Regions from separate parts of the Flexivirga oryzae genome, predicted to be linked through region 1. Evidence: riboswitches for the same ligand, from Rfam matches in the RefSeq annotation. Region 1 holds a riboswitch; each other region holds the start of a gene.
What was found. Region 1 has a riboswitch for S-adenosylmethionine ahead of metX (homoserine O-acetyltransferase MetX). Riboswitches for the same ligand answer to the same signal wherever they lie in the genome.
Positions count from the first base shown of each region.

Region 2: linked by a shared signal. The riboswitch ahead of FHU39_RS21570 (amino acid ABC transporter permease) and the one ahead of metX (homoserine O-acetyltransferase MetX) in region 1 are both predicted to bind S-adenosylmethionine.
Region 3: linked by a shared signal. The riboswitch ahead of FHU39_RS11070 (amino acid ABC transporter permease) and the one ahead of metX (homoserine O-acetyltransferase MetX) in region 1 are both predicted to bind S-adenosylmethionine.

Region 1 is NZ_JACHVQ010000001.1:610,763-620,786, forward strand. Features, by position in the region: gene FHU39_RS02830 (sulfurtransferase) at 1-847, opposite strand, end outside; gene FHU39_RS02835 (EcsC family protein) at 984-1,691, shown strand; gene FHU39_RS02840 (YkvA family protein) at 1,693-2,061, shown strand; gene FHU39_RS02845 (DUF4192 domain-containing protein) at 2,161-3,192, shown strand; SAM riboswitch class IV at 3,289-3,421, shown strand; gene metX (homoserine O-acetyltransferase MetX) at 3,454-4,611, shown strand; gene FHU39_RS02855 (universal stress protein) at 4,714-5,094, shown strand; gene FHU39_RS02860 (RNA polymerase sigma factor) at 5,427-6,839, shown strand; gene FHU39_RS02865 (hypothetical protein) at 7,238-8,167, shown strand; gene FHU39_RS02870 (transglutaminaseTgpA domain-containing protein) at 8,634-10,024, opposite strand, start outside.
Region 2 is NZ_JACHVQ010000005.1:130,365-140,388, forward strand. Features, by position in the region: gene FHU39_RS21545 (flavin reductase family protein) at 1-286, opposite strand, end outside; gene FHU39_RS21550 (LLM class flavin-dependent oxidoreductase) at 283-1,416, opposite strand; gene FHU39_RS25135 (LLM class flavin-dependent oxidoreductase) at 1,413-2,288, opposite strand; partial or broken gene FHU39_RS25140 (LLM class flavin-dependent oxidoreductase) at 2,336-2,785, opposite strand; gene FHU39_RS21560 (LLM class flavin-dependent oxidoreductase) at 2,805-3,983, opposite strand; SAM riboswitch class IV at 4,053-4,163, opposite strand; gene FHU39_RS21565 (Rrf2 family transcriptional regulator) at 4,269-4,757, opposite strand; SAM riboswitch class IV at 4,862-4,979, shown strand; gene FHU39_RS21570 (amino acid ABC transporter permease) at 5,075-6,061, shown strand; gene FHU39_RS21575 (amino acid ABC transporter ATP-binding protein) at 6,058-6,834, shown strand; gene FHU39_RS21580 (transporter substrate-binding domain-containing protein) at 6,859-7,833, shown strand; gene FHU39_RS21585 (DUF1684 domain-containing protein) at 7,853-8,701, shown strand; gene FHU39_RS21590 (LLM class flavin-dependent oxidoreductase) at 8,698-9,810, shown strand; gene FHU39_RS21595 (organic hydroperoxide resistance protein) at 9,955-10,024, shown strand, end outside.
Region 3 is NZ_JACHVQ010000001.1:2,342,642-2,352,665, forward strand. Features, by position in the region: gene FHU39_RS11050 (LLM class flavin-dependent oxidoreductase) at 61-1,110, opposite strand; gene FHU39_RS11055 (GNAT family N-acetyltransferase) at 1,094-1,843, opposite strand; gene FHU39_RS11060 (transporter substrate-binding domain-containing protein) at 1,840-2,850, opposite strand; gene FHU39_RS11065 (amino acid ABC transporter ATP-binding protein) at 2,901-3,722, opposite strand; gene FHU39_RS11070 (amino acid ABC transporter permease) at 3,719-4,708, opposite strand; SAM riboswitch class IV at 4,749-4,862, opposite strand; gene FHU39_RS11075 (class I SAM-dependent RNA methyltransferase) at 4,934-6,313, opposite strand; gene FHU39_RS11080 (APC family permease) at 6,310-8,316, opposite strand; gene FHU39_RS11085 (NAD-binding protein) at 8,452-9,114, shown strand; gene FHU39_RS11090 (potassium channel family protein) at 9,152-9,850, shown strand; gene FHU39_RS11095 (OB-fold nucleic acid binding domain-containing protein) at 9,855-10,024, opposite strand, start outside.

The DNA.
Region 1 (10,024 bases):
TGCCCCACTCCGTCCACGAACCGTCGTAGTTGCGCACCTTGCCGAAGCCCAGCAGGTGCGTCAGCACGAACCAGGTGTGCGAGGAGCGCTCGCCGATCCGGCAGTAGACGACGACGTCCTCGTCCGGTGCCAGCTGCTGCTCCGACTGGTAGAGCCCCTCCAGGTCCGCACGGCTCTTGAACCGGCCGTCCTCACGCGCAGCCTTCGCCCACGGCACCGACCGGGCGCCGGGGATGTGGCCGCCGCGCAGCGAACCCTCCTGCGGGTAGTCGGGCATGTGCAGCAGTTCGCCGCTGAACTCGCCGGGGGAGCGCACGTCGACCATCGCCTTGCCCAGGTGCGCCAGTACGTCGTCCTTGAACGCGCGGATCGGGGCGTCGTCGCGCTGGACGACCGGGTAGTCGGCCTCCTTCGCGGTCGGCACCTCGCGGGTCATCTCGCGGTCCTCGGCCATCCACGCGGACCGGCCGCCGTCGAGCAGCCGGACGTCCTCGTGCCCGAAGAGCGTCATCACCCACAGCGCGTAGGCGGCCCACCAGTTGGACTTGTCGCCGTAGATCACCACGGTGGTGTCGCGGCCGATACCCCGCTCGGACATGACCTTGGCGAACGCCTCTCCGTCGACGAAGTCACGGGTGACCGGGTCGTTCAGGTCGGTGTGCCAATCGAGCTTGAAGCTGCCGGGGATGTGGCCCGTGTCGTAGAGCAGGACGTCCTCGTCGGACTCCAGGACCACCAGGCCGGGGTGGTCACCGGCGAGCTGTTCGGCGAGCCAGCCGGTGGTCACCAGGCGCTCGGGGTGTGCGTAGTCTGCGAGCTCCGCGCTCGAATCCTTGGGGTAAGCCATAACGCAACGTTACGCCCTGGGAGTGGCGGGTCCGCACCCGTGTATGACGACCCGCGCGTGCCGCGCGCCGGCTTCGCCCGAGGGACCGGCTACTGTCGTCACTTCCTCGGCTCCGACGGGCTGGCAGGATGGGGGAATGGTGGGCAGGAAGAAGAGCAGCAAGAAGAAGGGCAAGCAGCCCGTTCCCCTCGACAAGGGGCCGCTCGGGGGAACCGCGCTCAGCCTGTCGCAGCGGCTGATCTCGATCGGCATCGACGGCAAGGCGGGTTTCGACAGCGCCGAACACGTGGCCCGGGCCGCGCTCGAGGACCACCCCGCCGACCGCGAGCGGGCGATCGACAAGGTCGTCTCCCAGCACCGGCGGCTCGCGGCGAGCGCCGGGTTCGTCACCAGCCTCGGCGGATTCGTCACCATGGCGGTCGCGCTGCCGGTCAACCTCACCGGCTTCTACCTGATCAACACCCGGATGGTCGCCGCGATCGCGCACCTGCGCGGCTACGACCTCACCGATCCCGGCACGCGCACCGCCATACTCCTCACCCTGGTGGGCGGCGACGCCGACGACGTGCTCCGCAAGGCCGGCGTCGTGAGCACGGGGCGGCTGGCCAACCTCGCCAGCAGCCAGTTGCCGCCGCCCGCGGTCATGGTGGTCAACAAGGCGGTCGGGTTCCGGCTGATCGGCCAGCTCGGCGACAAACTGTTCACCAAGCTCGGCAAGGGCATCCCGGTGGCCGGCGGCGTCATGGGTGCCGGGCTGGACGCGTTCCTGCTGTCGCGCATCGCCAAGGGTGCCCGGAAGGAATTCCCGCCCACCGAGCGACTGCTGCGCGCCGGGGGACGTTGACATGCCGCGCCTGCCGAGCGTGCGGTGGGCCGCGATGCGGCGCATCTCCGATGCGCTGCAGGAAGCGATCGAGCCGGGTGGGCCGACGATCACCACCCGGGTCGCGTGCCTGCCGCGGATGACCAAGGCGGTCGCGCGCGGCGAATACACCGGCGTCAGCGCGGGGCACCTTGCGTTGCTGGCGGCGGCCGCCGCGTATGTCGTCTCGCCGATCGACCTTTTGCCCGAGGCCCTGGTCGGGGTGGTGGGGCTGGCCGACGACGCCGTGGTGCTGGCCTGGCTGGCGAGCACGCTCACCCGCGACACCGACCGTTTCCTGGAATGGGAGCAGCGGCGCGGCGACACGATCAAGGGCGAGCGGCTGTCCTGACCGCGGCCGTCCACATCCCCCTGCCGGGGTGAGTCGCCCTCCCCAGGCGGTATGACGGGCGCTGTCCGGCCACCCGGCCGCCGTCGCACGCTGCGGTGCATGACCTCCAGCGTGCACGGCATCGGCGAGATCGTCGCCTACCTGCCCTACAACCTCGGCTTCGTCCCCCGGCACTGTCTTGTCGTGATCGGCATCCGCGCCGGGCACATCTGCCTCACCGCCCGGTGCGACCGGCCCACCAGCGCCGAGGTCCCCGACGTGGTCGCGCACGTCGTGACCACGTTCGCGCGCAGCGACCCGGACGAGGTCCTGGTGGTCTGTTACGACGGGCTCGGTGCCGCGGACCGGCTCTTCGTGCTGGAGCTGGGCGACTCGCTGCGCGCGATCTCGGCAGACATCTCGCACGTCCTGCTCGTCCAGAACGGGGTGGCGCGGTGGCGTGCCGAGCAGTGTTCCTGTGACATCTGTCCGCGGGAGTGGGCGCCGGTGCCGCCCGCGATCGACGTCGCGCCGGTGGCCGAGCGGGTCGCGCGTGGTGTGGTCCCGGCCGAGCACCGCGCCGACCTGGTTCGACGGCTCGAGGTCCGGCACCCGCTCGTCGCCCGCGCCGTCGAGGCACGGATCACCGCCGGGGAGCCGTTGCCGATCGACACCGCGCAGGCGCTGCCCCGGGTCATGCTCGACGGCCTGACCCCGGTCCACGCGGTGCCGGTCGACACGCTCGCGGCCGCGACCGTCGCCGTCGGCTCGATCACGATCCGCGACCAGGTGCTGTCCTGGCTGATGCCCGACTTCCTGCCCGGGGAGCTGATCGACGTGGACGCGCCGATCGATCCGCACCACCTGGGCCTGCCACCCATGTGGTTGCGGGAGGTCGACTCGTTCGACGATCCGGTGGCGACCCTCGGTCAACGACTGGAGGACTGGGTGGCATGCATCCCACCGCCCCGCAGTGTGCCGGTGCTGATGCTGCTCGCCGGCATCCGCTGGACCAGCGGCAACGGCGCGCTGGCCTCGATCGCGGTCGCACGGGCGCTCGAGATCGACCGGCACTGCCGTCTCGCGCTGCTTTTCGCGCAGGCGCTGAACGCCGGGCTGCGTCCGGGCGACGGTGAACAGCGACCGGCCTGACACCACCGGGGCGCGGACCGGCGAACGCTGCCCGCCCCGTGAGACGCACCCGGCGACCACTTCGACGTGGTCCCGCGATTTTGCTACCGTCATACCCGTCATGAGTCCCAGCGTCCGCTGATTTCGGCGGACACAGCCCCGGCTGGCTGGGCGGCAACCCTCCACCGCGGTGGGGTGCCCCGGGTGAGGACAAGGTCGACCGCACCATGCGGTTCGGCAAGCGCGGGGCCACCTGGCCCCTTGGGGCTCGAGGAGTGGCAGGTGACCGTCATACACCCGGCGACGCGATGGTGTGCACCGCCGCACGACGCGAATCCCGACGCGCGCGCGATCCGGTTGACCGACGTCGTCCTGGAGAGCGGCAAGGTCCTGCCCGAGGTCGTCGTCACGTTCCAGACCTGGGGACGTCTCGCACCCGGAGCCGACAACGCGGTCCTCGTCGAGCACGCGCTCACCGGCGACTCCCACGTCGAGGGCGAGGCGGGTCCCGGCCAGCCGACGCCCGGCTGGTGGCCCGGGCTGATCGGTCCCGGCCGGCCGCTGGACACCGACGAGTTGTTCGTCGTCGCGATGAACGTGCTCGGCGGCTGCCGCGGCACCACCGGACCCGGTTCGATCGCCCCCGACGGGAAGCCGTGGGGTTCGCGTTTCCCGCGAACCACGATCCGTGACCAGGTGACGGTCGAGGCGGCCGTCGCGAACGAGCTGGGCATCGACGCCTGGTTCCTGGTGCTCGGCGGGTCCATGGGCGGTATGCGCGCCGTCGAATGGGCCGCCGGCCACCCGGACCGGACCCGGTCGGCGCTCATCCTGGCCAGCGCCGCCCACGCGACCGCCGACCAGATCGCCTGGGGCCAGGCACAGAACCTCGCCATCACGTCCGACCCGGACTTCGTCGGCGGCGACTACTACGGCACCGGCCGGTTCCCGGCCGCCGGCCTGGGGATCGCCCGCCGCATCGCGCACACGACCTACCGCAGCGCCGACGAGCTCAACGACCGCTTCGGCACGCGTGCCCAGGTCGGCGAGGACCCGTTGTGTGACGGCCGGTTCGCGGTCGAGAGCTATCTGGACCACCAGGCGGGGAAACTCGTCGGGCGCTTCGACGCGGGTGCCTACGTGCAGCTCACCGCCGCCATGGCCACCCATGACGTGACCCGTGGGCGGGGGAGCCTGGTGGAGGTTCTCGGCTCCTACCAGGGGCTGCTGCGGGTCGCGGCCGTCGACACCGACCGGCTCTTCCCGGCGGCGCTGTCCGAGGAGATGGTTGCGGCATACGGACGAGGGCACGTCCGGATGATGCGCTCGGGTCACGGACACGACGGTTTCCTCATCGAGACCGAGCAGGTGGGTGCCATCGTGACCGAGACGGTGGCGGACGCCCGTGGACACCGATGGCCGGTGCGCGCAGCCGGCTGACGTGACCCAGGTCACCGAACGGCGTGCCCCTGCGTGGCGGCCGTCCGGTAGCGTCGGCGTTACCCCTCGGATCGGGGGTGTGCCGGAAGAGGTGATCGCACAGTGGCTGTCGTCGTGGGATACGTGCCGACCAAGGAGGGCGCGGCGGCGCTGCGGCGCGCGGCATCCGAAGCAGTGGTGCGCGGGACCCCGCTGGTCGTCCTGGACTCGGCCCGTTCCGACGGGGAGGACCAGGCCCCGGACGCACACGCACAACTGGAGGCGCTCGCCGAGCAGGACGTCAGTTACGAGGTCCGCACGGTCGCGCCCGGGCAGGACGCGACCGACGAACTGCTGCGGATCGCCGAGGACGAGTCCGCGGATCTGCTGGTGATCGGGCTGCGGCGCCGGTCACCGGTCGGCAAGCTGATCCTGGGGGCGAACGCGCAGCGGATCCTGCTCGACGCGGCGTGTCCGGTGCTTGCGGTCAAGCCTTCTGAATAGGCCTCAGCGAGGCGGATCTGCCTGCGGCCCAGCAGTTTTCGGGTGCGTGCACACGCCACGCCGAGGGGCGGCGACGGGGCGATGGAATGTTCTGTGCCCAGACTCGTTTTATAATGGTGAGGAAGTGCTCGCGGCCGGGTCGGACCAGCCCGGTTTCGCGATCGCGTCGCAACCCCAACCTCGGTCGGCCGTCCTCCTCGGACGGCAGCGTAGTGATGTCCGTATACCTGCGGGCCGAAAGTCTTGGAAGGTAGTTGGTGGACCCAGTGTCGAAAACCCCCGGAGCCCCGGCCCTGCCGGCGGAATTCGCGCATCCCGCGCTGCAACAGTTGATGGCCGCCGGCCTTGCGAACGGCTCGATCGACAGCACGCAGCTGAAGGATGCACTGGAGGTCAGTGAGATCGCTCCGCAGCGGATGAAGACCGTGCTGCGGGCGCTGGACGAGCAGGGCATCGCGGTGACTCTGGACACCGAGCACGCGGCGCGCGCGGTCGCGACCACGACGACACGACGCGGCACCAGCCAGAAGGCGGCAGCCAAGAGCACCGCGAAGAAGCCGGCGGACGACACGAGCGACGAGAAGCCGGCTGCCAAGAAGGCCGCGGCCAAGAAGGCTCCCGGCGCCTCCGCCGAGGACGAGGCCGCTGCCGAGAAACCGGCCGCCAAGAAGGCGGCGGCGAAGAAGACCACCGCCAAGAAGACCGCCGCCGGCCGCAAGAAGGCCGATGACGACGAGGCCGACGCCAAGAGCGACGAGGAGAACGAGTCCGACGCTTTCGTCATCCGTCAGGACGACGAGGACGACGCACCCGCACAGCAGGTCGTGACCGCCGGTGCGACCGCCGACCCGGTCAAGGACTACCTCAAGCAGATCGGCAAGGTCGCCCTGCTCAACGCCGAGCAGGAGGTCGAGCTCGCCAAGCGCATCGAGGCCGGTCTGTTCGCCGAGGAGAAGCTCAACTCGGGCGAGAAGATCGAGATGAAGCTCAAGCGCGAGCTGTGGTGGATCGCGCAGGACGGCAAGAAGGCCAAGAACCACCTGCTCGAGGCCAACCTGCGACTGGTCGTCTCGCTCGCCAAGCGCTACACGGGCCGCGGCATGCTCTTCCTGGACCTGATCCAGGAGGGCAACCTCGGTCTGATCCGTGCGGTCGAGAAGTTCGACTACACCAAGGGCTACAAGTTCTCCACCTACGCGACGTGGTGGATCCGGCAGGCGATCACCCGCGCGATGGCCGACCAGGCGCGCACCATCCGTATCCCGGTGCACATGGTCGAGGTCATCAACAAGCTGGCCCGTGTCCAGCGGCAGATGCTGCAGGACCTCGGTCGCGAACCCACTCCGGAGGAGCTCGCCAAGGAGCTCGACATGACCCCGGAGAAGGTCGTCGAGGTGCAGAAGTACGGCCGCGAGCCGATCTCGCTGCACACCCCGCTCGGCGAGGACGGCGACAGCGAGTTCGGTGACCTCATCGAGGACTCCGAGGCCGTCGTGCCGGCCGACGCGGTCAGCTTCACCCTGCTGCAGGAGCAACTGCACTCGGTGCTCGACACCCTGTCCGAGCGCGAGGCCGGCGTCGTGTCGATGCGCTTCGGGCTCACCGACGGTCAGCCGAAGACGCTGGACGAGATCGGCAAGGTCTACGGCGTCACCCGCGAGCGGATCCGCCAGATCGAGTCCAAGACCATGAGCAAGCTGCGCCACCCGTCGCGCTCGCAGGTTCTGCGCGACTACCTGGACTGACGCTGCTTCGTCATACCGAACGGCCCCGGCGACACCGCGTCGCCGGGGCTGTCGCGTGTCCAGGGGGCTGTCTCGTGTCCGGGGTTCATCCTCCTGGTTTCGTGTCTCCGCGTGTGTCGGGTGCTCCGCCGGTCATAGGTCTCCCCGGTGGGGACTGCGGTACGCCGGGCAGCGTCATACCCGCTCATAGGTCTCCCCGGTGGGGAGTCCGGTACGCGGGCGGCGTCATACCCGCTCATGGGTCTCCCCGGTGGGGACTGCGGTACGCGGGCGGCGTCATACCCGCTCATGGGTCTCCCCGGTGGGGAGTCCGGTACGCCATCCACAGCCGCCGCGGTCGACCCAGCCCTGTGGATAAGTTCTGCGGAGATCAGCCGGGAAGCACCACTCTGGGCGGTATGACGGAATTCGACCCCCAAGCACCGTTCCGGAGCGGCTCCGGGCGCGACAACGGCCTGAGCCGTCGAGCCCTGACCGGCAAGAGCTTTCGCCGTCTCCACCGAGACTGCTACGTATCGTCGGAGCGGCCGCTCGATCTCCGGACCCGGGTGCAGGCCGCACTCGAGATGGTTCCGGGCGCCTATGGCCTCAGCCACAACTCCGCAGTCAGCTGGCTGGGCGGCGTTGCCCCGGACACCCCTGACGTTCACCTCGCCGTACCGCACGGATTGCGGTCGGAGCTACCCGGGATCCGCACGCACCGCTACCGCAAGCCGCCGATGATGTGGATTCAGCGGGGTGTCAGATGCACGGCTCCCCACCAGACGTTCGTCGACCTTGCACCGACGACGAACCTGGTCGAGTTGGTCGTCGTCGGCGACTCGTTGGTGCGCCGCACCTCCGTGACGCCGGCCGAGCTCGTGCGGTTCGCCCGCGAGTCACATGCGAACGGTGTCGCGGTGGCGCGTCGAGCGAGTGCATTCGTGCGGTCACGAGTCGACTCGGCGCAGGAGACCCGCTCCCGGATGCTGATCGTGTTGGCCGGCCTGCCCGAACCGACCGTCGATCTGCGGTTCTACACCGACGACGGAACATTGTTGAGGCGCATCGACATGGGCTACCGAGACATCAAGTTGGCTGTCGAGTATGACGGGCGCCAGCACGTCGAGCGCAAGGCGCAATGGGCGGGCGATATTCGACGCCGCGAGTACTTCGACCATCTCGAGTGGAAGTTCATCACGCTGATCTCGCCGGACATCTGGACGACGCCGGGCCAGACCGTCGGTCGGGTCCGGGACGGACTCGCCCAACGTGGTGTCAGCGTGCCGGTCATCAGCGACGAGTGGCGGCTCCATTTCCCGGAGCGCATCCGATTCGAGACTGCCTGAGCTCGACGCATCGACGTGTCGCATCTGTCGTTCGGCGTGCCGGGGTCCCCACTGGGGTGACGTATGACCGGTTTTCCGGGCTACGGCCGCGCGTTGGTCCCCACTGGGGTGACGTATGACCGGGGATCCGGGGTGCGGCGCGCGTTGGTCCCCACTGGGGTGACGTATGACCGGGGATCCGGCTGGCGGCGTGCCGGAGTCCCCACTGGGGCGACGTATGACCGGTTTTCCGGCTGGCGGCGTGCCGGAGTCCCCACTGGGGTGACGTATGACCGGGGATCCGGGGTACGGCCGCGCGTTGGTCCCCACTGGGGCGACGGATGACCGGGGATCCGGCTGGCGGCGTGCCGGAGTCCCCACTGGGGCGACGTATGACCGGTTTTCCGGGGTACGGCCGCGCGTAGGTCCCCACTGGGGTGACCTATGAGCGCCCCCCGCGCTCCGCGCGCGCCCCCCGCCCGCGCGGTCAGTCGTCGCGGGACTGCCGGAAGATCACCCGGAACGGCCAGTCGGCGATCCGCCGCATGGCCCGCCCGAACGCCGCACGGCCGGTGCCGGGCAGCACCGTCGACGCGAACCGCTGCGTCCACGACTGCTGGCGGCGGATGCCGCGCAGGATCTCCCGCGCCTGCGGGTCGATGGTGGCCGGCGCGGTGCCGGGCGCGGCATACCGCTCGTGCTCCAGCGACTGCATCGCCGTGTGCAGCGCGGTCACGCCCTCGGTCGGCAGCGCCGCCCGGGACCGGTAGTAGCGCTCGGTCGCACGCGGTGACGACTCGGACTCCGGCGGGGGGATGCCGAGGTCGTGCAGCCGGGTCTGCAGCACCTGCCACTGCGCCTCCACCGGTCGGTGCTCGCGCAGCCGGGCGCTGATCGACGCGCGCTGCCGCCGGGCGACCAGCGGGAGCACCAGCGCGCCGAGCAGACCGAGCACGATGACCCCGAGCAGGACGAGCAGGTTGCGCAGCAGGTGCGGGTCGCTCGTGCCACTGTTCGCCTTCGGTGCTGCGGCCACGGTCGGCGCCGCCGACGACGCCGAGGAGGGTGCCTGCGAGGCGCTGGTCGTGCTGGTGCTCTGACCGGGCACCCGGCCGCCGCCCGTTGCCACCGAGGTGTCGGTGTATGACGGCGCAGCGCCGGACCGTTCGGCGGGTGTCGGCTCGAACCGGGTCCACCCGAGCCCCTGCAGGTAGAGCTCCGGCCAGGCGTGCGCGTTGGACTGGGTGACGGTGTAGACGCCGTTCGGTGCGGGCGTGCCGGGCAGGAAGCCCAGCGCCATCCGCGCGGGGATGCCGTCCGCGCGCGCCAGCATGATCATCGCCGTGGCGAACTGCGTGCAGTAACCCTTTTTGGTGACCAGGAAGTTGGACAGCGGGTCCAGCTTCTTGCCGTCGACGGTCCGGCGCGGGGCCAGCGTCAGGGAGTAGGTGAACTGGTCCGAGCGCAGGTAGTTCTGGATCCGCACCGCCTCGTCGAACGTGTCGTTGCCGCCGAGGCTCTTGGCCAGGGCCCGCACCCGCACCGCCGACTTCGGGTCCAGTTGCAGCTGGTTGGCGAACTCCTTGGGGTCGGTGGCGCGACTCGACTCGTAGGCGTCGCGCTGCGGGATGAAGTAGTCGACCGCGTACGACTTGACGGTCTTGGACACGTACGGCTGCTGGGTGTCGCGCGAGTAACCCCACTGCACATCGCCGAAGCTGCCCTGCGAGATCGGGAACGGCGCCGGCACGTCCGGTGCGTCCATGGTGTTGTTGGAGACCTGCAGCCGCTCGACCGAGTCGTCGTCGGTCTTCACCGCGCCGAACGGGAGGGGGAGCGACCGGCCGTTCTGGGCCTCGATCAGGTTGTTGGAGCTCG
Region 2 (10,024 bases), on a different contig from region 1:
CCGTGCCGCGTGCGGCCAGCGCCTGACCGGCGTGCTGCTGGGCCGCCGACAGCACACTGATGCCCAGGTGTGTGGCGAGCCGCAGCGTCGGCCAGGTCGTCGAGGAGTGCGCCAGGCACACCGAGACGAGAGCGGGTTCGAGGGAGACGGACGTGAAGGTGCTGGCCGCCATGCCCTCGGGGCGTCCGTCGATCAGCGCAGCGAGCGCCGTGACACCGCTCGGGTGCGCGGCGAACACGTGCCGCAGGTGCCCGGTGTCGGCCACCGGCCGGGTGATCACGCTCATCGTTGCTGCCACTCCTTCGCCAGCAGTTGGAACGACCGCACGCGGTCGTCGTGGTCGTGTGTGATGGTGGTGACGAGCAGTTCGTCGGCGTCGGTGGTCTGCTGCAGCACCTGGAGTTTGTCGGCGACCTCGGCGGCCGTGCCGACGAACTGCGTGGTGATGCGGTCCACGACCAGGTCGTTGTCCGACGCCGACCACGGCAGCGCGCGTGCCTTATCCGGCGTCGGGAAGGGTATGGCGCCCGCCCCGGTCCGGATGCTGCGCACCCATGGCCCGTAACCGGTCGCGAGTTCCCTTGCGACATCGGTGGTTTCGGCCACCACGACGTCCGCCGACACGATGACGTGCGGGCGGGCAAGGGACGCACTCGGCCGGAACTGCTCGCGGTAGGCCGTCACTGCGTCCACCACGTGGGCCGGCGCCACGTGGTAGTTGGCGCCGAAGCGCAGCCCGTGCTCCGCGGCGAGCCGGGCGCTGTCGCCGGCGCTGCTGCCGTGGATCCAGACCTGGAGGTCGCTGTCCTCGCCGGTGGCGACATGTGCCTGCTCGCCGTTGGGGTGCCGGTAAGTGCTCTCCAGCAGCGCGAGCAGGTCGGCCACCTGCTCGTCGTACGGCTGGGGAGTGTGGTCGGGACCGCCCAGCAACTCCCGCTGGAGCGCGAACCGTGGCGAACCGACCAGCTGCGCGACGGGGAACGGCGGGGGCAGGACGAGTCCGCCCGGCAGCACCTGCGTGCGGGTGCGGGCGGGTGCACCGTCCGCCGGTGGCCGTCCTCCCGAGCGTCCCAGGCCGAGGTCGATCCGGCCCGGGTGCGCGGCGTCGAGCAGGCCGAACTCCTCGACGGTCGACAACGCACTGCGGTGACCCATCTGGACCGCGGCGGCGCCGACCCGGATCTCGTTCGTCGCCGCAGCAGCGAGTGCGATGGTCAGCGCGGGCGACACACCGACGACCCCAGGATTCAGGTGGTGTTCGGCGAACCAGTAACGCGCGTAACCGAACTCCTCGGCGCGTCGCGCCAGGTCCACGCTGTTGTGCAGCGCCTCGCGGGCGGTCGACCCGGACGAGACGTGGACCAGGTCGAGCACGGACAGCGGGACGGCCCGGCTGTTGCGCGCGGCGCCGGTCATGATGCGACCTCGTGTGCGCTCGCGGCCTCGCGCAGGGCCGGGAGGCCGAGGTTCCCCCGCAGGGTCGAGGCGTCATACGACGTGCGGTAGACGCCCAGCTCCTGCAGCAGCGGAACCACCCGGTCGACGAACGGGTCGAGCCCGCCCGGAGTCAGGTGCGGCACCAGGATGAACCCGTCGCAGGCGTCGTTCTGCACGAAGTGGTTCAGTTCGGTCGCGATGCTCAGTGGGGAGCCGATGAAGCTCTGCCGACCCGTCACCTCGATGACCAGTTCGCGGATGGACAGCTTCCCGGCGGACGCACGGTCTCGCCATTCCGCGGCGGTGGCGAGCACGTCCTCGTGTCGACGCACGCTCGCTCGCCCCTGGGCGAGGGTGTTCTCGCCCGGTGCCGGATCGATGTCGGGCAGAGGACCGTCGGGGTCGTACGCCGACAGGTCCCGGTTCCACAGCTGCTCCAGGACGTTGATGGCGGTCTGGCCGCTGACCTGCTGGCGTCGTATGACGTGTGCCAGCTCCTGTGCTTCGTGGTCGCTGTCGCCGACGACGAAAGTCGCGCCGGGGAGGATGAGCAGGTCGTCGTCGCCGCGTCCGTACTTCGGCAGGCGACGCTTGACGTCGGCGTAGAACTCCTGGCCCGCGTCAAAGGTGCTGTGCCTGCTGAAGATCGCGTCGGCCTGCGCCGCCGAGAACTCGCGACCTTCCTCGGAGTCGCCCGCCTGGAAGATGACCGGTCGGCCCTGCGGGGAGCGGGGCCGTTGAAGCGACCGGCGATGTCGAAGTGCCGATCGGAGTAGGTGTAGCTGCCCGCGGCGGGGTCGGTGATGAACCGGCCGGATGCGGGGTCCGTCGCCAGATCGTCGGCGGTCCACGAGTCCCACAGCTCCCGTGCGGCGGCGAGGAAGGATGACGCTCGCGTGTAGCGGTCCTGCTTGGCGAGGAAGCCACCGCGGCGGAAGTTCTCTCCGGTGAAGGCGTCCCACGACGTGACGACGTTCCATCCTGCGCGCCCGTCGGACAAGTGGTCCAGGCTCGCGAACTCCCGTGCCACCTCATAGGGTTCGTTGAAGGTCGAGTTGATCGTGCCGACGACCCCGAGGTGCTCGGTCACGGCCGCGATCGCGGCCAGGATCGCGAACGTGTCGGGCCGGCCGACCACGTCGAGGTCGTAGATCCGGCCACGCTGTTCGCGCAACCTCAGACCCTCCGCGAGGAAGAGGAAGTCGAATCTGCCGCGTTCGGCACTCTGCGCGAACTGGCGGAACGATTCGAACTCGATGTGGCTGCCGGCCGCCGGATCGCTCCAGACGGTCGTGTTGTTGACACCGGGGAAGTGGGCGCCGAGATGAACCTGCTTGCGATTGCTCATGATGTGTGGCTCCGTTCGTTCACGCGGCCGCGTAGCGATTTGCCGGTCGTGGGAGCCCGAAATGCTCCCGGAGGGTGGTGGTCGTGTAGCGCGGCCGGAACGCAGTGCGCCGTTGCAGGCTCGGCACCAGTTCCCGGGTGATGCGCTCCAGATCCCGCCCCAGCACGCCGGGGCGCAGGCGGAAACCGTCCAGGCCGGCTGCGGACCACTCAAGGAGCAAATCGGCGAGGTCTTCGCTCGTGCCGACGAACACCGCTGCATCGCTTGCGAACTCAGCACCGGCGAGGTCGTCCAGGGAGTTCTTCCGCTCGGTGGCAGCAGCGGTGGACGCCTCGAGGAAGACCACCAGGTCGGCGAGAACGCGGACCTGTGACGCCTCACGCCCGGCCGCGGTCGTCTGCTGCCTGACCTGGGTTGCGATATCTGCCGCGTGCCGGGAGTCGCGTGGCGTCGTCAGTGCGAGGTCGGCGGCCGCCCCGGCGAGTGCGTAGCCGCGCTCGTCGTGTGCCAGCAGCACGACCGGTGGTTGCCCCTGCGGTGGCCGCGGAGTGATCGAGGGGCCGCGGACGGAGAAGTTCGGGCTTTCGAAATCTATGTAGTGCAAGCGCTCCCGGTCGACGAAGCGACCGGTCGCGGTGTCCCGGATCTCGGCATCGTCCTCCCAGCTGTCCCAGAGTCGCCGTACGACCTCGACGTAGTCGCCGACCTCGCCGAATGCCTCGGCGACAGCGGCCTCGGATGAGCTGCCGTCCAGGACCGGTGCGGTCCGCCGCCCGATGTTGGCGAACTCGCGAGGGTCCCCGCTGGTCCGGACCCGGAGCCCGGCGCGGCCGGTGCTGACGTAGTCGAGTGTGGCGATCGACTTGGAGATGTGGAACGGCTCCGTGTGCGGCGCGATCGCGGTCGGCACCAGGCCGATCCGGTCTGTGACGGGTGCAACCCGCGCTGCGATCAGCGCCGAGTCGAGGTTTCCGTGCACCACGTCGGGTGCTTCACCGTCGACGGCGCGGGTGGCCGCGAAACGGTCGTCGATGGAGACGAAGTCGAGCAACCCGCGCTCGGCCTCCTGCACGAGACCCACCCAGTAGTCCGGACGGAAGAGTCGAGCCGGATCCGCGTCGGGCGTTCGCCAGGCGGCGGGATGCCAGCCCGCCCCGTCGAGAGCGACTGCGAGATGGATCGGATAGTCGTTGGACATCAGCATCACCTTCGTTTCAGATGCGGAGTCGCGAAGTGGTCTCTACCGAAGTCCGGCGGAGTGGACCGGGATTCGCGCTTGCGGCACCGGGCGGCGCCGCCAGGTCATCACCTGGAGCACCCCGCCGCGGTGGAGGGTTGCCGGACAGCCAGCCAGGGCTTGACGCTGTCTCTCGTGACCTGCTGTGAGCCTAACGTGACCCGCGAGCTCTGTCTAATCCATAGCGGTTAAGTAGGATTTAAATCACGTTCGGACCGGATGGGATTCGTCCTGTGTGGAGCTCGCTCAGCGAGGCAGCCAGGCGTCATCGGCGTTTGCGAACCGCCGGACCCGGGCCGGAAATCTGCCCGCGAGCAACTGCGCGAGGCTCACGGTGTCGAGGACGACGCGCATGCTGGAGCGCAGACTGACCCACAGCTCGGGCACATGCGTTGCGGTGCCTTCGTATTCGAGTTCGTGCGGCCGAACGCCGTGTACCTCGGCCAACGGTCCGTCGACGCTGCGAATGATCTCGCCGACGAAGATCTGCGTCGGATCTCGGGTGAGGGTGTAGCCGCCGGCGCAGCCGCGCTGTGTCTGGACGATACCGCTGCGGCGCAGCTGGCTCAGGATCGCCTCGACGAACTTGCGCGGCATGTCCTGGTCGGACACGATCCGGTCGATCGTCATCAGCTGGGGGTAGGTGGCGGCAAGTTCGAGGGCGCTGCGGACCGCGTAGTCGCTGCGTGCGGTGATCTGCACCGACGTCACCTCCTCGGCTCGTTTGGCCCCCACGATAACCGGCGTCGTTCCGTGTGGTCGGGCGCTATATCCCATCAGATGGATAGAGGATCACCAAAAGTTGCCTTAATAAAAATGAGAAGTTATGTTTCTGCTCAGGTGATGAGCGGCAGCGTCAAGCCCTGGCTGGCTGTCCGGCAACCCTCCATCCGCGGCGGGGTGCTCCAGGTGACCACCCGATGGGACTGCGGCCCGCGGCTCCCATAAGCGCGACGGTGCACGGCCGGGAACGGATGGGAGCTGCGGCTCCTCCGGTGTCCGGCGACCATCACGCGACACCCGAGAACGACGAGAGCGTGAGGAAATTCGGAATGGCACAGGTCCTTGCCGACCAGTGGTTGGCACCTCCCGATGCGCAGCGAGCGGACGCCGCCGACCCGATTGCGGCAGACAGCCGGCTGGTGGCCAGACGTCGTCCCGGCCGGTGGGTGGTGGCGGTCGTAGCGATCGTCCTGTTCGCCATGCTGGTCAACACCGTGATCACCAACCCGCGTTTCGAGTGGGATGTTGTCGGTGACTACTTCACGAGTACGGCGATCCTGCGTGGGCTCGTGCTGACGCTCTGGCTCACCGGTGCGGTGATGGTCAGTGGGTACCTGCTGGGTATCGCCCTCGCCGCGCTCCGCCTGTCGGACAACCATGTATTACGCACCGCCTCCTTCGGGTTCGTCTGGTTCGTGCGTTCGGTCCCGCCCCTGGTCCAGTTGCTCTTCTGGTTCGAGATCGCGTCCCTCTACCCGCGACTGTCCTTCGGGATCCCCTTCGGCCCCGAATTCGTCTCGTTCCAGACGGCCCACCTGTTCTCGGCGTTGGCCGCGGCATACGTCGCGCTGACGATCGACGCGGCGGCGTTCGCCTCCGAGATCGTGCGCGGTGGGCTGCTTTCGGTCGATGCCGGCCAGACCGAGGCAGCGCATTCGATCGGTCTGTCCAAGTGGCGCACTTTCCGCCGGGTCGTGCTGCCGCAGGCGATGCCCTCCATCATTCCCGCGTCCGGGAACATGCTCATCGGAATGCTGAAGGCCACGTCGCTGGTGAGCGTGATCGCGGTGCAGGACCTACTCGGCACCACCGAGTTGATCTACAACGACAACTTCAAGGTGATTCCTCTCCTCCTCGTCGCAACGATTTGGTATCTCGTGCTGACCACGGTGCTGTCCATCGGTCAGTTCCTGCTCGAGCGACACTTCGCGCGCGGGAAGCGCGGTGCGACGGGCACTCGATCGTGGGGCCAGCACTGGCTGCAGTCCCTTCCTCTGCTGAGCTACCGGCGCACCGGCAAGGGAGCCTCGTCATGACGACCACGACAACTCAGAGCGTGGATGTACGGATACGTAATCTGCACAAGGCATTCGGGGGCCGGGAGGTTCTCTCGGGCATCGACCTCGACATACCTGCCGGGAGCGTCACCGCGATCATCGGGCCGTCCGGATCGGGCAAGTCGACGTTGCTGCGGTGCATCAACCACCTCGAACGCCCGGACGCCGGTTATGTGCAGGTCGGCGGCGAGATCATCGGCTACCGACCGGAGGGTGGCAAGCTGCGCGAACGCAGCTCGCGTGACGTGGCCCGGCAACGCGCATCCATCGGAATGGTCTTCCAGCAGTTCAACCTCTTCGGCCACCGGACGGCGGCCCAGAACATCGCCGAAGGCCAACTCGCGGCCGGCGTCGGATCGGCGGCCGCCCGTCGACGCTCGGCCGAGCTGCTCGCCCGTGTCGGCCTCGCCGGCCGCGAGGGTGCCTACCCGAGCGAGCTTTCCGGCGGACAGCAACAGCGCGTGGCGATCGCGCGGGCGCTCGCTCGCGACCCACGGCTGATCCTGTTCGACGAACCGACCAGCGCACTGGACCCGGAACTCGTGGGCGAAGTGCTCGCTGTCGTGAAGCAGCTCGCGACCACGGGAATCACGATGGCAATCGTCACGCACGAGATCGGCTTCGCCCGTGAGGTCGCAGATCAACTTGTCTTCCTCGACGGGGGACAGATCGTGGCACAGGGTCCACCCACCGAAGTCCTGGACCACACAGACAACGAACGAGCCCGCGCCTTCCTCGCCGCGGTGCTCTGACAGCACTCACCCACGGAGAACGACATGAACACGCACAGCAAGTACCGATCAGCAACCCGGGTCCGACGCGGGCTCAGCGCCTTTGCCGTTGTCGGCGTCACCGCGAGCCTCGCCGCGTGCGGCTCGTCCTCGAGCGGGGGATCGTCGCCGGCCACAGCAGCCGGTGGCGGCAAGGACGTCGCCGCCGCCGCGGACTACGCCGCCAAGATCACCGTCGATCCTGCTGCCCGGAAGTTGTTGCCCAAGGACGTCGTCAAGAGCGGAAAGCTGACCTTGGGGACCACCCAGGTCACCGGGACCTCCGGTCTCCCGCACGCCGGGATCGTCGATGGCAAGGAGGTCGGGCTGGATCTCGACATCCGCGCCGCACTCGCCAAGAAGCTCGGGATCACCTGGCAGGTCGAGACGGGCACCTTCCAGACGATCATCCCGGGTGTCCAGAGCGGCAAATACCAAGTCGGGCAAGGCAATTTCGGCGTGACCAAGGAGCGCGAGAAGGTCGTCGACTTCGCGACCTACCTGAACGACGGCCAAGCCTTCATCGGCAGCAAGAGCGTCAAGATCAACAAGGTGAAGACCCTGCTCGACGTGTGCGGTCTGAAGGTCGCCACCACCAGCGGCACGACCTTCCAGAAACTGCTGACCGACTTCGCGCCGCAGTGCGCCGCCGCTGGGAAGAAGCCGTACCAGGTCCAGTACTTCTCGGACACCGCGCCCATCTACCTCGGCCTGCAGAACGGCAAGGTGGACGTCTTCTTCGGACCCACCCTCAGCCAGAAGGTGGTCGTCCAGAAGATCCCGGGCACCAAGTACCTCGGCCAGGTCGCCCAGACACCCGTGGGCTTCGTGACGGCCCGCAAGTCGCCGATCGCGCCGGCAATCACGGCGGCCATCAACGACCTCATCAAGGACGGCACCTACGCCAAGATCTTCGCGAAGTGGAAGGTCGGCTCATCCGTCATCACCAAGTCACAGCTCAACCCCACACCAACGTTCTGATCACGGGAGGACACGGATCATGACCACAGATCAACACGCCGGCAACGTGGACGCCGTTGACTACGAAAGTGATTGGCAGCGCTGGCACAAGGAGCGCGATGCGGCGCTGGCCAGCCCGCACGGCTTCCTCGCGGTGACAGCGCTGCACTTCCTCAACGCCGAGCCGACCCGGTTCCCCGTGGTCCCGGGAGTATGGGTCAGCGACGCCCGTGGACTACGTGTCGAGATCGCCCCGGACGAGACGCTGGAGCTGGACGGGCAACCGCTGGTCGGCGAACACGACTTCGGCATCATCGCCGAACGTGACGGGGTGACCGTCAGCAGCGGGGACCTCGAGATCGAGGTCGCCAAGCGCGGCGGTTTCGACATTCTGCGGCCACGCGACCCGGCGAATCCGCGGCGTACCTCGTTCCGGCGCACGCCGGCCTATCCGGCGGACCCGGCGTGGGTGCTGGACGGCTTCTTCTCCCCGTTCGTCGAGCCGCGCCCGACCACGGTCGGGGCCGCCGTCGAGGGCCTGGAGCACGTGTATGACGCGGTCGGCGAGGTCACCTTCGTCCACCGCGGCAGGGATCTGCGGCTGGTGGCTTTTCCCGGGCACACCGAGCAGCAGCTGCAGGTGCTGTTCACCGACGAGACGGCCGGGGTGACCACTCATCCGGCAGTCCGGTCGCTGGTGCTGGATGTCACCGACGCCGGTGGAGCGGTCCGTCTCGACTTCAACCGGGCGGTCAACCTGCCGTGCGCCTATACGCCGTACGCAACCTGCCCGCTGGCGCCGCTGGAGAACAGGTTGCCCATCGCGGTCACCGCGGGTGAGCTGGATCCCTCGCTCGACGAGGCGCGAATCGAGCAGCTCGCCGGATGAAGGTCATCGCCATCTCGCTGATCGTGCATGCGCCCGATCCGGTGACGGGAGAGCAGGTTTCGACGCATCAACGGTTCGCCCAGGTGGTTCGGGCCGCCGAGTTCTCCGAACTCATCGGCCTGGACGGCTTTGGTGTCGGCGAGCGGCACGAGCGACCGTTCATCTCCTCGGCACCGACCGTGGTGCTGTCGCACCTGGCGGCCCGTACCAAGCGGCTGCGACTGTTCACCGCGGTGACGACACTCAGCCTGCTCGACCCGGTCCGCGCCTACGAGGACTACGCGACGCTGGACCACCTGTCCGAAGGTCGGCTCGAGCTGATCATCGGCAAGGGGAACGGAAGTGCTCAACGGGACCTGTTCGCCGTCACCGAGGACGACCAGTGGGATCGCAATGCCGAGTCGTACGAGGTGTTCCGGTCACTCTGGCGGCAGGACAAGGTCACGGCCGACACGCGTTTCCGGCCCGCGTTGCGCGACGCCGAGGTCTGGCCACGGCCCTTCCAGCAGCCCGTCCGGGTGTGGCACGGGAGTGCGACGAGTCGGGCATCGGTCGATCTGGCGGCACGGTACGGCGAGCCGCTCTTCTCGGCGAACGTCACCAACCCGATCGAGCCGTATGCCGAACTCATCGATCACTACCGTGAACGGTGGGCCCACTACGGCCACGATCCGGCGGCGCTCACCGTGGTCGCGGGCAGTGCCGGGCTGTCGGTCTCGTCGACCTCCCAACGGGCACGCAGCAGATTCGCGCCGGCGTTCGCCGGGTACCTCGCCGCGCAACGCCGGTTGGGGGTCGAGCCCGTCTTCGCCACGATCGACGACTACATCGAGCGGAGCTCGGCGTTGATCGGTAGCCCGGCTCAGGTGCTGGACAAGATCCAGCGCTACCACGAACGGTTCGGGCACACGGTCCTGCACGTCGGCGCCGATGCACAGGGCATCTCCGAGGCCGCGCACCGCGAGAGCCTCGAGCTGTTCGCGGAAGCGGTTCTTCCGGCGCTGCGGACCGACATACCGGATCCTCCGGTGTGGGGTCCCGGGGAGCTCGTCGACGACGGCATCAGGGGTGGCGCGCCGGCGGGGGAGACGTTCCTCGCGACCGGCTGATCGCCGTCCGGGGGCGAGCCGTGGGGGGAGCGGCTCGGCCCCGGCGGCACCGTCGTACTGTGAGGGTTACGTGACCGCTGTCGCCCAACGGGCCGACGCGGTCGCCAGCACCCTTGCGATCCCGAATCGAGAAAGGCAACCACGATGACCGACACAATCACCGACGCTCTCTACACCTCGGAGGCCACGTCGAAGGGCGGCCGCGAAGGCACGG
Region 3 (10,024 bases), 1.7 Mb from region 1:
ATCCTGCCACCAACGCGTCAGGTGTGGCGGGGAGCGGGCCGAAAACGGTGCCGGCCCCGATCAGTGCTTGGGGGTCCACCCGAGGGCCGGGCCGAGCTCGGTCGCCATGTCGGTGATGATCTGCAGGTAGTCGGTCTCGTCGAAGGTGAACGGCAGTGCGAACGCGACCTCGTCGACGCGCTGGAAGGCGGCGTCGGCGTACAACTGCTCGGCGAGCTCGGCGCTGTCACCGACGTAGTCGGCCGAGAACAGCATGTGCCGTGGGCCCTGCGGTGCGCGGGTGCGAGCCAGCCGGCCCTCGCGATAGGCCGCGTACTTGGCCTTCTGCCCGGCCGTCGCCGAATCGGTCGGTATGACGACCAGCCCCTGCGACACCCGGCCCGGTGCACGGTCCGGGTGGGCGGCGGCATACGCGTCCCGGTAGGCGTCGATGTGCTCGGCCTGGATGCGCGCGAAGTGGTCCGGCTCGGTGCCGGACAAGTCGCTGCCGTCGGTCGTGACCACCGAGCTGGTCAGGTAGTTGATCCCCTGCCCGCCGGCCCAGACCGCGGAGTCCTTCATCCCGCCGTACCACAGCCGGTCCGCCAGACCGGGCGAGTGCGGCTGCACGCGCCGGGAGAAGGTCTCGATGCCGACCGTTCCCTCGAAGTCCGAAACCGGCTCTCCGCGAAGGAAGTCCAGCAACCTCACCACCCGTTCCTTGGAGAAGTCCTCCGCGTCGTAGGTGTCGGGGTACAGCCGGGTCTTGAAGTCGTCGTACCGCATCGGGGTGCCGACCGAGACACCCGGGTTGAGCCGGCCGCCGGACAGTACGTCGACGGTCGCCAGGTCCTCGGCGAGCCGGAACGGGTTCTCCAGCCCGAGGGGTATGACGGCCGTGCCCAACTCGATGCGGCGGGTCCGCTGGCTCGCCGCCGCGAGCACCGCGACCGGTGACGAGATGCCGTGCTGCAGGTGCCGGCAGCGCAGCCACACCGAGTCGAAGCCGAGCTGCTCGGCGGTCTCGATGACGCGCAGCGTGGTCTCGTGGCCACCTGCGGGGTTGCTCTCGTCGAACAGCCCGATGGTCAGGAAACCCATCCGGGCCAGCGGTTCACCGGCTCGCGGCATCGTGCACTCCCGTCGAAGGCGCCTGGAAACTCTGGAACTGGAGCCTACGGCGCAGCCGGAACCCGAGGTGCTCGTAGAGGGCGATGGCGCGTTCGTTGCCGGCGCCGGTGTGCAGCATCGGCCGGTCACCGCGCCGCTCGATGCCGTCCGCGACCGCCCGGATCAACCGGGTGGCCAGGCCGCGGCCGCGGAACGCCTCATCGGTGCACACGGCGCTGATCTCGGTCCACCCGGGCGGCCGCAGCCGCTCCCCCGCCATGGCCACGAGCCGCCCGTCGATCCGGATCCCGAGGTAGGTGCCCAGCTCGATGGTGCGCGGCAGGAACGGACCCGGCTCGGCCCGGGCGACCAGGTCGAGCATCTCCGGCACGTCCTGCGGGCCCAGGCGGACGGCCCCGGGGTCGGGCGCGGTCACCAGGGTCTCGGCGACCAACTGGACGCCCGGGATCCGGTCGTTGACCACCCACCCGCCCGGCGGCTCGAGCAGGTCACCGGAGACGACGGCCGTCCCGCCCGGGCCGACCAGCTCGGCGAGGTCGGCCCAGTCCTCGGGCGTGGGCGGCTGCGGGATGGCGGTGAACGGCGACACCTGCGGGTCGAACGCGGCTGCGCCGCCGGCCCGGCGGACCAACCGGGCGTGCGTGCCGTAGGCCGACCAGAGCGCCGGGTTGTCCAGCAGTTCCGGTGCACCCGCCGGCAGGTGATGGACGTAAAGCGTCGCTTCGCTGGTCATGAGTCGCTCAACGGGAGTCCGGGCGGGTTGATCGCCGCGGTCTTGACCGCTTCGTTCGACAGGTTCCAGGCCGCCAACCACTTCCCGTAGTCGCCGGTCCGGATGAGATGGTCGATCGCTGCGGCGACCGGCTTGGCCAGGCCGTCGCCCTTCTTGGACGTCGCGCAGATCAGGCCCTGCAGGGAGGCACCGGCACCGGACCACTGCCCCGCGTTGCGCGTCGGGCGGTTGGTGTGGGCGCTCTGGGTGACGTCGTACTGAACTCCCGGGTTCGGGCCGAAGTACAGGTCGATGCGCCCGGACGCGAGCGCGAGGTTCGTGGCGTTCTGGTCCGGGTAGTGCACGATCGTGAGCTTCTTGCCGGCGGCACGCAGCTTCTTCTGCCAGCTCAGCAGGATCTTCTCCTGGTTGGTGCCGGAACCGACGGCGACCCGTTTGCCACTGAGGTTGCGGTAGTCACCGCCGAACTTCCAGTCGCTGGAGGCCAGTTGCTCGAAGGCGAGGTTGTCCTTGCGGTAGCAGGCGAAGTCGTACTTCTGCTTGCGCTCCTCGGTGTCGGTGATGTTGGAGAAGCCGACGTCGGTCTTCCCGCTGTCGATGCCGACGAACAGGTTCTCCCAGGTCGCGTTGGTCACCTCCGGTTTCAGCCCCAGCACCGCCGCGACGAGGCGCCCCAGGTCCGGCTCGGCACCGGTCAGTGTCTGGTGATCCGTGCCGACGTACGCCAGCGGCGGGAACCCGGCCGGCAGGGCACCCTCGCCGATGACGAGCTTCCCGCTCTTGCGCACCGCTGCGGGGAGCTGGGCCCGGATCGATGCGACCGGCTTGACGGTGAGAGTGGCCTCGCGCCCCGCGCCGTTGGAGAGGGCACCGACCACCACCTTCCCGGACCCGGTGGTCTGCGTCGGGGTGGAGGCCGCGCTGCTGGCGCAGCCGGTCGCGGTGGCGATCGCCGCGACCGACAGGAGTCCCACGGCGGTGGAACGTCCCTTGGTGGTTCTGGACATGGCTGTACTCCTCGAGTCGTGACCCGTCGGGTCTGCGAATGGTGTTGCGATCAGGAAGGATCAGAGGGTGTGCCGGCGCCGAGCACGGCGCCGATGAACTGCCGGGTGCGGGCCTTCTGCGGCTCGTCGATGACCAGCTCGGGCGGCCCGGACTCCACGACCTGCCCCTGGTCGAAGAAGACGATCCGGTCGGCGACCTCGCGGGCGAAGGCGATCTCGTGGGTCACCAACACCATCGTGACGTCGTCGGCGGCGCAGTCCCTGATCACCGACAGGACCTCGCCCACCAGCTCCGGGTCGAGGGCCGACGTCGGTTCGTCCAGGAGCAGCACGCTCGGCTCCGGCGCGAGTGCCCGGGCGATCGCCACCCGTTGCTGCTGCCCCCCGGACAGCTGGCGCGGGTAGTGATCGGCCCAGTCGGCCAGGCCGACCCGGTCCAGCAGCCGCAGTCCCGTCTCCCGCGCGTCGGCCCGGGCCAGTCGGCCGGTCGCCCGCGGCGCCGCGACGACGTTCTGCACCGCCGTCAGGTTTCCGAACAGGTTGAAGTTCTGGAAGACGAAGCCGATCCGTCTGCGGTCCCTGCGGGCCTGCCGGTCCCCCACCGCGCGCAGCCGGCCGCCTTCCCGGCGTACGCCGAGCAGCTGCCCGTCGATGCACACGTACCCGCTGTCGAGTTGCTCGAGATTGGCGATGGCACGCAGCAGGGTCGACTTCCCGGACCCGGATGGACCGATCACCGCGACGATCTCGCCCGGTCGGACCGTCAGGTCGACGCCCCGCAGCACGGCGTTGTCGCCATACGACTTGGTCGCGCCGTGCACGGATATCGCCGCGGTTGCTGCCGGAAGACGCTGGGGTGCTTGCTGATTCATCTCGCACCCGCCTTCTGCAGTCGGCGACCGGCCAGCGCCGACCGGACCCGCTGCAGCGGAGTGGGCGGCAGGCTGCGCACGGCACCGCGCGCGTAGAAGCGCTCGACGTAGAACTGGACGACCGAGAGGGCGCTGGTCAGCAGGACGTACCAGACGGTGGCCACGAGCAGCAGCGGCACGATGTCGCCGTTGTAGGTGCTGCCGACCGTCTCGACGGCACCGAAGAGGTCCAGCAGGGACACGTAGTAGACCAGCGAGGTGCTCTTCAGCAGCCCGATGAGCTGGTTGACGTAGGTCGGCACGATCGACCGCAGCGCCTGCGGCAGGACGATGCGGCGGAACTCGTAGCTCTTGGGCACTCCGAGTGCCGCGGCGGCCTCCGTCTGCCCGGTGTCGACGGAGAGCACGCCGCCGCGGACCACCTCGGCGGCGAAGGCCGCCTCGTTCAGGCTCAGCCCGACCACCGCCAGCAGCAGCGGGCCGGCCAGCGAGGCCTCGTCGAAGTGCACGAACTCCGGGCCGAACGGCACCCCGAGACTGAGCGTGCGGTAGAGCGCACCGAAGTTGTACAGGAACAGCAACAGCACGATCAGCGGGATCGAGCGGAAGAACCAGATGTAGCACCAGCTGACGGTCTGCAGCACCGCGTTGCGCGACAGCCGCATGGCAGCCAGCAGCACGCCGCCGACCAGGCCGGCGACCGCACTGAGGGCGGCGACCTCGAGCGTGACCAGCAGTCCCTTCAGGATCACCGGCTGCAGGAACCAGTACGCGAAGCGGTCCCACTGGAAGAACGGGTTGGTCACCAGCGCATTGACGAACTGGGCGACCAGCACCAGGACGACGGCGGCGGCGACCCATCGGCCGGGGCGGCGATGCGGATGGACCCGGTCGTCGACGGAGGACGATGCGGCCACCGGGCCGGGATCTTCGTGCTGCGGCACCGGCTTGCGGCTCGTGCCGCGGCGCCAGGTTGTTGCTGTCATGGACGACTCACAATCCTCGACCGGACGCTTCGGTCCGTCGAGCACGCGCTTACCGACGCCACTACGACGCCGATCAGGTCATCACCTGGAGCACCCCGCCGCGTGGGAGGGTTGCCGGCCAGCAAGCCAGGGCTTGTCGCTGACGCTCATAACCATTCGTTCGGAATCTTATCTACTCTACTTATCCTATGGAAGTAGTAGAGATATGACGTGAGTCACAGCGAGCTAGCCGCGGACGGGCTGCAGGATGGCGACGCACTCCACGTGGTGCGTCATCGGGAAGGCGTCGAACGCGCGCAGCGAGTCGACGTGGTAGCCGGCGTCTGCGGCGTAGGACAGATCGCGGGCGAGCGCCGCCGGGTCGCAGGCGATGTATGCCGCCCGCCGCGGCCCTCGGGCCAGCAGCCGGCCGATCACCTCGCGTCCGGCCCCGGACCGCGGCGGGTCCAGCACGACCAGGTCGACCCGGTCGAGGCGGTCGACGGCGGCCTCCCACCCGGCGCGGCCGATGTCGGCGCGTTCGAGCGAGGCCCGGGGCAGATCCGTCAGGTTGTGCTGCCCGTCGGCCACCGCCCGGGCATCACCCTCGAGGCCCAGCACCCGGCCGGCCGGACCGACCGCCTCGGCGAGGAAGGCGGTGAAGACACCGACCCCGGCATACAGGTCCAGCACCTGCTCCCCCTGCTCGGGCCGCAGGCCGTCCAGCGCGGCGCCGACGAAGGTGGCCGCCGCGCCGGGGTGCACCTGCCAGAAACCACGAGCGGACACGGCGAAGTCGCGCGCGCCGTGGCCCGGCACGGTCACGCGCTCCAGCACGTCCGGGAGATCGTCGCTGGTCTCGATACGCGAACCTCCCCCGCTGCGCTCCTCCGGTCCGCTACTCGACCCGCGAGATGGTGCGCCGCGAGATGGTGCGCGAAGCGGCAGGTCGACGGCGACGACCTCCCCGTTGCCGGCGACCGCCACGTCGACGCCCGTGACGCCGTCCGCGGCGCGCTCCGTCAGCAGGCCGGTCGCGGCGATGTCGGGCACGGCGATCAGGCAGTCGTCGACCGGCACCACGTCGTGCGACCGGTGTTTGCGCAGGCCGAGCCGGCGGTCGGCCGCGACCGCGAACTCCACCCTCGTCCGCCAGCGCAGGCCCTCCTCGTCACCGGGCACCGGCTCGACCGAACCGGACCACTCGAGCCCGGCCAGCCGGCGCAACTGCTCACGCACGACCCTGGCCTTGAGCTCACGACCGAAGGCCGCGGACGTGTGCTGCCAGTCGCAGCCACCGCAGGCGCCCGGACCCGCGAATCGGCATGGTGCGGTGCGGCGTTCGGGCGAGGACTGCAGGATCTGCACCGCGTCCGCGCGCAGGAAACGGGACGCCGACCCGCCGTCGGTCACCTCCGCGATGACCCGCTCCCCCGGCAGCGTGTGCCGGACGAAGACGACCCGGCCGTCGTGCCGGGCCACGCAGTGCCCGCCGTGCGCCACATCTCCGACCTCGAGTTCGAGCCGGGTGCCGACCAGCGAATCACCCTGTGCCGCAGGGCGGGCCGACGTACGGCGTCGGTTCGGCCGGCCACGACGCCGGTTGCGGCCCTGCCCGCCGCTCATCGGCCGCCGCGCCGCACCGAGCCCGGCGCCGGCCCGTCATACCGCATCTCGTGCCCCTGGCTGGACCGCAGCTGCCAGGGCACGCTCGCCACCAGCACGCCCGGGGTGAACAGCAGACGGGACTTCAACCGCAGCGCGGACTGGTTGTGCAGCAGCTGCTCGTACCACTTGCCGACCACGTATTCGGGGATGTAGACCATGACCACGTCGCGCGGACTGTCCCGGCGAACGGTCTTGACGTAGTTGACGATCGGCCGGGTGATCTCCCGGTAGGGCGAGGCGATGATCTTCAGCGTGACCGGGATCTCGCGCCGCTCCCACTCCGCCTGTAGCGCCTTGGTCTCCTCCGGGTCGACGTCGACGGTGATCGCCTCCAGCACCGACGGCCTGGTCGCCCGCGCGTACGCCAGCGCGCGCATCGTCGGCTTGTGCAGCTTGGACACCAGCACCACAGCGTGGACCCGGGAGGGCAACAGCTGGTCGTCGTCGGTCTCCGCCAGCAGCAGCTCCTTGCTGACGTTGCTGTAGTGCCGGCGGATCTGCACCATCAGCGCGAACAGCACCACCATGGCCGCCACCGCGTATCCGGCGCCGTGCAGGAACTTGGTCAGCAGCACCACGACGAGCACGGTCCCGGACATCGCCGCACCGATCGCGTTGATGACCCGGGCGCGCTTCATCCGGGACCGGGAGGTCGGCGGGTCGTCGGAGCGCAGGTTGCGGTTCCAGTGCCGGATCATGCCGATCTGGCTGGTCGTGAACGACACGAACACCCCGACGATGTAGAGCTGGATCAGCCGGGTCGGTTCGGCGTCGTAGACCACCACCAGCAGCATGGCGACCCCGGCGAGGATCAGGATGCCGTTGGAGTAGGCCAGCCGGTCGCCGCGGGTGTGCAGCTGCCGCGGCAGCCACCCGTCGCGCGCCAGGATCGAGGCGAGCACCGGGAAACCGTTGAACGCGGTGTTGGCGGCCAGCACCAGGATGATCCCGGTCACGATCGAGACGAAGATGATGCCGGGCAGGAAGCCGTGGAAGACCGCGTGCGCCAGCTGGCCGAGCACAGTGTCCTCGTCGTAGCCGAGCACCGGCTTGCCGTGCAGCAGCAGGCTGCCGGGGTTGTCGGGGTCCTGGATGTGCACCCCGGTCCAGTTGGCCAGTGTCACGATCGACACGAGCATGACGACCGAGATCGAGCCCATCAGTAGCAGCGTGGACCCGGCGTTCTTGCTCTTGGGCTTCTTGAAGGCGGGTACGCCGTTCGAGATCGCCTCCACACCGGTCAGCGCTGCACAGCCGCTGGAGAACGCCCGCAGCAGCAGGAAGACCACGGCGATCTGCGACAGCGCGTCCATGTGCGGTTGTGGCGCCAGGGTGAATTGCGCGGTCTCCGACATCGGCAGGTCGCCGACGAGCTTGCGCACGACGCCGACGATCGCGAGCGCGATCACCGCGAGCATGAACAGATAGACGGGTACGGCGAAGAAGCTGCCGGACTCGCGCACACCGCGCAGGTTCATCGCCGTCAACGCGACGATCAGCAGCACCGCGACGATGACCTGGTGACCCCGGATGAACGGCATCGCGGAGGCGGCGTTCTGCACACCGGACGCGATCGACACGGCGACCGTCAGCGTGTAGTCGACCAGCAGGGCCGACGCGACCGTGAGCCCGGCCTTCGGACCGAGGTTGGTGGTGGCGACCTCGTAGTCGCCGCCGCCGGAGGGGTAGGCGTGCACGTTCTGCCGGTAGGACGCGACCACGACAGCCATCACGCAGACGACCGCGAGGGTGATCTGCCAGGAGTGGGTGAACGCGAACGACCCGCCGGCGGTGCCGAGCGTCAGCAGGATCTCGTCGGGTGCGTAGGCGACCGAGGACAGGGCGTCACTCGCGAAGATCGGCAGTGCCAGCTTCTTCGGGAGCAATGTCTCGCCGAGCCGGTCGCTGCGCATCGCACGACCCACGACAAGGCGCTTCAGGGCGCGACCGGTGCCTGACACAACGCGCAAGTGTACGGCTGCAAGCCGCACGTTCGGGACGGCGAGTTCCCATTCGGGACGCGACCTGCGTCACACGACGTCCGCGGGCCGGAGCGAGTGCGGTCGCCGCGCCGCTCTCCGGTAGCGTTTCGTTCTGTGTACTTCGTGATCATGGGTTGTGGTCGGGTCGGCTCGATGCTGGCGTTGAGCCTGGAGAAGCACGGTCAGGAGGTCTCGATCATCGACCAGGACGAGGCCGCGTTCCGCCGTCTCGGCCCGAGGTTCGAGGGCCGCCGCGTCACCGGCATCGGGTTCGACCGCGAGACGCTGATCCGCGCCGGCATCAAGGGTGCCGACGCCTTCGCCGCGGTGAGCAGCGGTGACAACTCCAACATCCTGGCGGCACGGGTCGCCCGCGAGACGTTCGACATCCAGAACGTCGTCGCCCGCATCTACGACCCGGGCCGCGCCGAGGTGTACGAGCGGCTCGGCATACCAACGGTCGCCACCGTGCGCTGGACCAGCGACCAGATCCTGCGCAAGGTCCTGCCGATGGGTGCGCTGCCCGTGCACACCGACGCGAGCGGCCGGGTGGTCATCGCCGAGATCCCGCCGGACCCGTCGTGGATCGGCACCCCGTTGCACCGGATCGAGGAGGAGACCGGCGCACGCGTCGCCTACCTGACCCGGTTGGGCGACGGGATGATGCCCGAGGCCGACTCGGTCTACCAGGAGGGCGACCTGCTGCACCTGACCATGCCGAGCAGCCGGGTCCAGGAGATCGAAGCTCAGCTCAAGTCCACCAAGCCGGTCGACTGAACGTCGTAAACAACTGCAGCCCAAGGAGATTCGTCAGATGCGAGTTGTTGTCGTCGGTGCCGGAAGTGTCGGTCGGTCGATCGCGCGCGAGCTGATCCTGCGCGAGCACCAGGTGCTCATCATCGACAAGTACGCCGAGGAGTCCCGCGCCAGCTCGGTGCCGGAGGCGTCCTGGCTGTTGGCGGACGCGTGTGAGATCGCGACCTTGCGCGAGGCCGACCTGCAGTCCTGCGAGGTGGTGGTCTGCGCCAGCGGCGACGACAAGGTCAACCTGGTGGTCTCGTTGCTGGCCAAGACCGAGTTCGGCATCAACCGGACCGTGGCCCGGGTGAACAACCCCAAGAACGAGTGGATGTTCGACGAGGCGTGGGGCGTGGACGTCGCGGTGTCGACGCCACGGCTGATGACCGCACTCGTCGAGGAGGCCGTCAGCGTCGGCGACCTGGTGCGCCTCTTCCAGTTCCAGCAGGGCAAGGCCACCATGGTCGAGATCACCGTGCCCGCCGACAGCCCCAACGTCGGGGTCGCGGTGAGCCAGCTGGAGCTGCCGCCGGAGTGCGTGCTGGTCGGCATCATCCGCGACAACGTGCCGATCGCTCCGACGCCGTACGACGCCATCGAGGCGCTCGACGAACTGCTGCTGCTCGCGACCCCCGAGGCCGAGCAGTCGCTGGGCGCGGTGCTGACCGGCCGACCGGCCGATCAGATCCGTACGCACTCCCCCGCCGGGGACTGACGGCTCAGGGAGCCTTGATCTCGTAGGACGGGTTGAAGATGGTCGGAGTGCCCTTCACGTAGGTCACCCGGCCATGCACCTTCAGGTAGGTGCCCGGCTCGATGCCGGCGATCTTGCGCCGGCCGAGCCAGACGAGGTTCATCGTCTTGCTGCCGTCGTCCAGGTCGACGACCA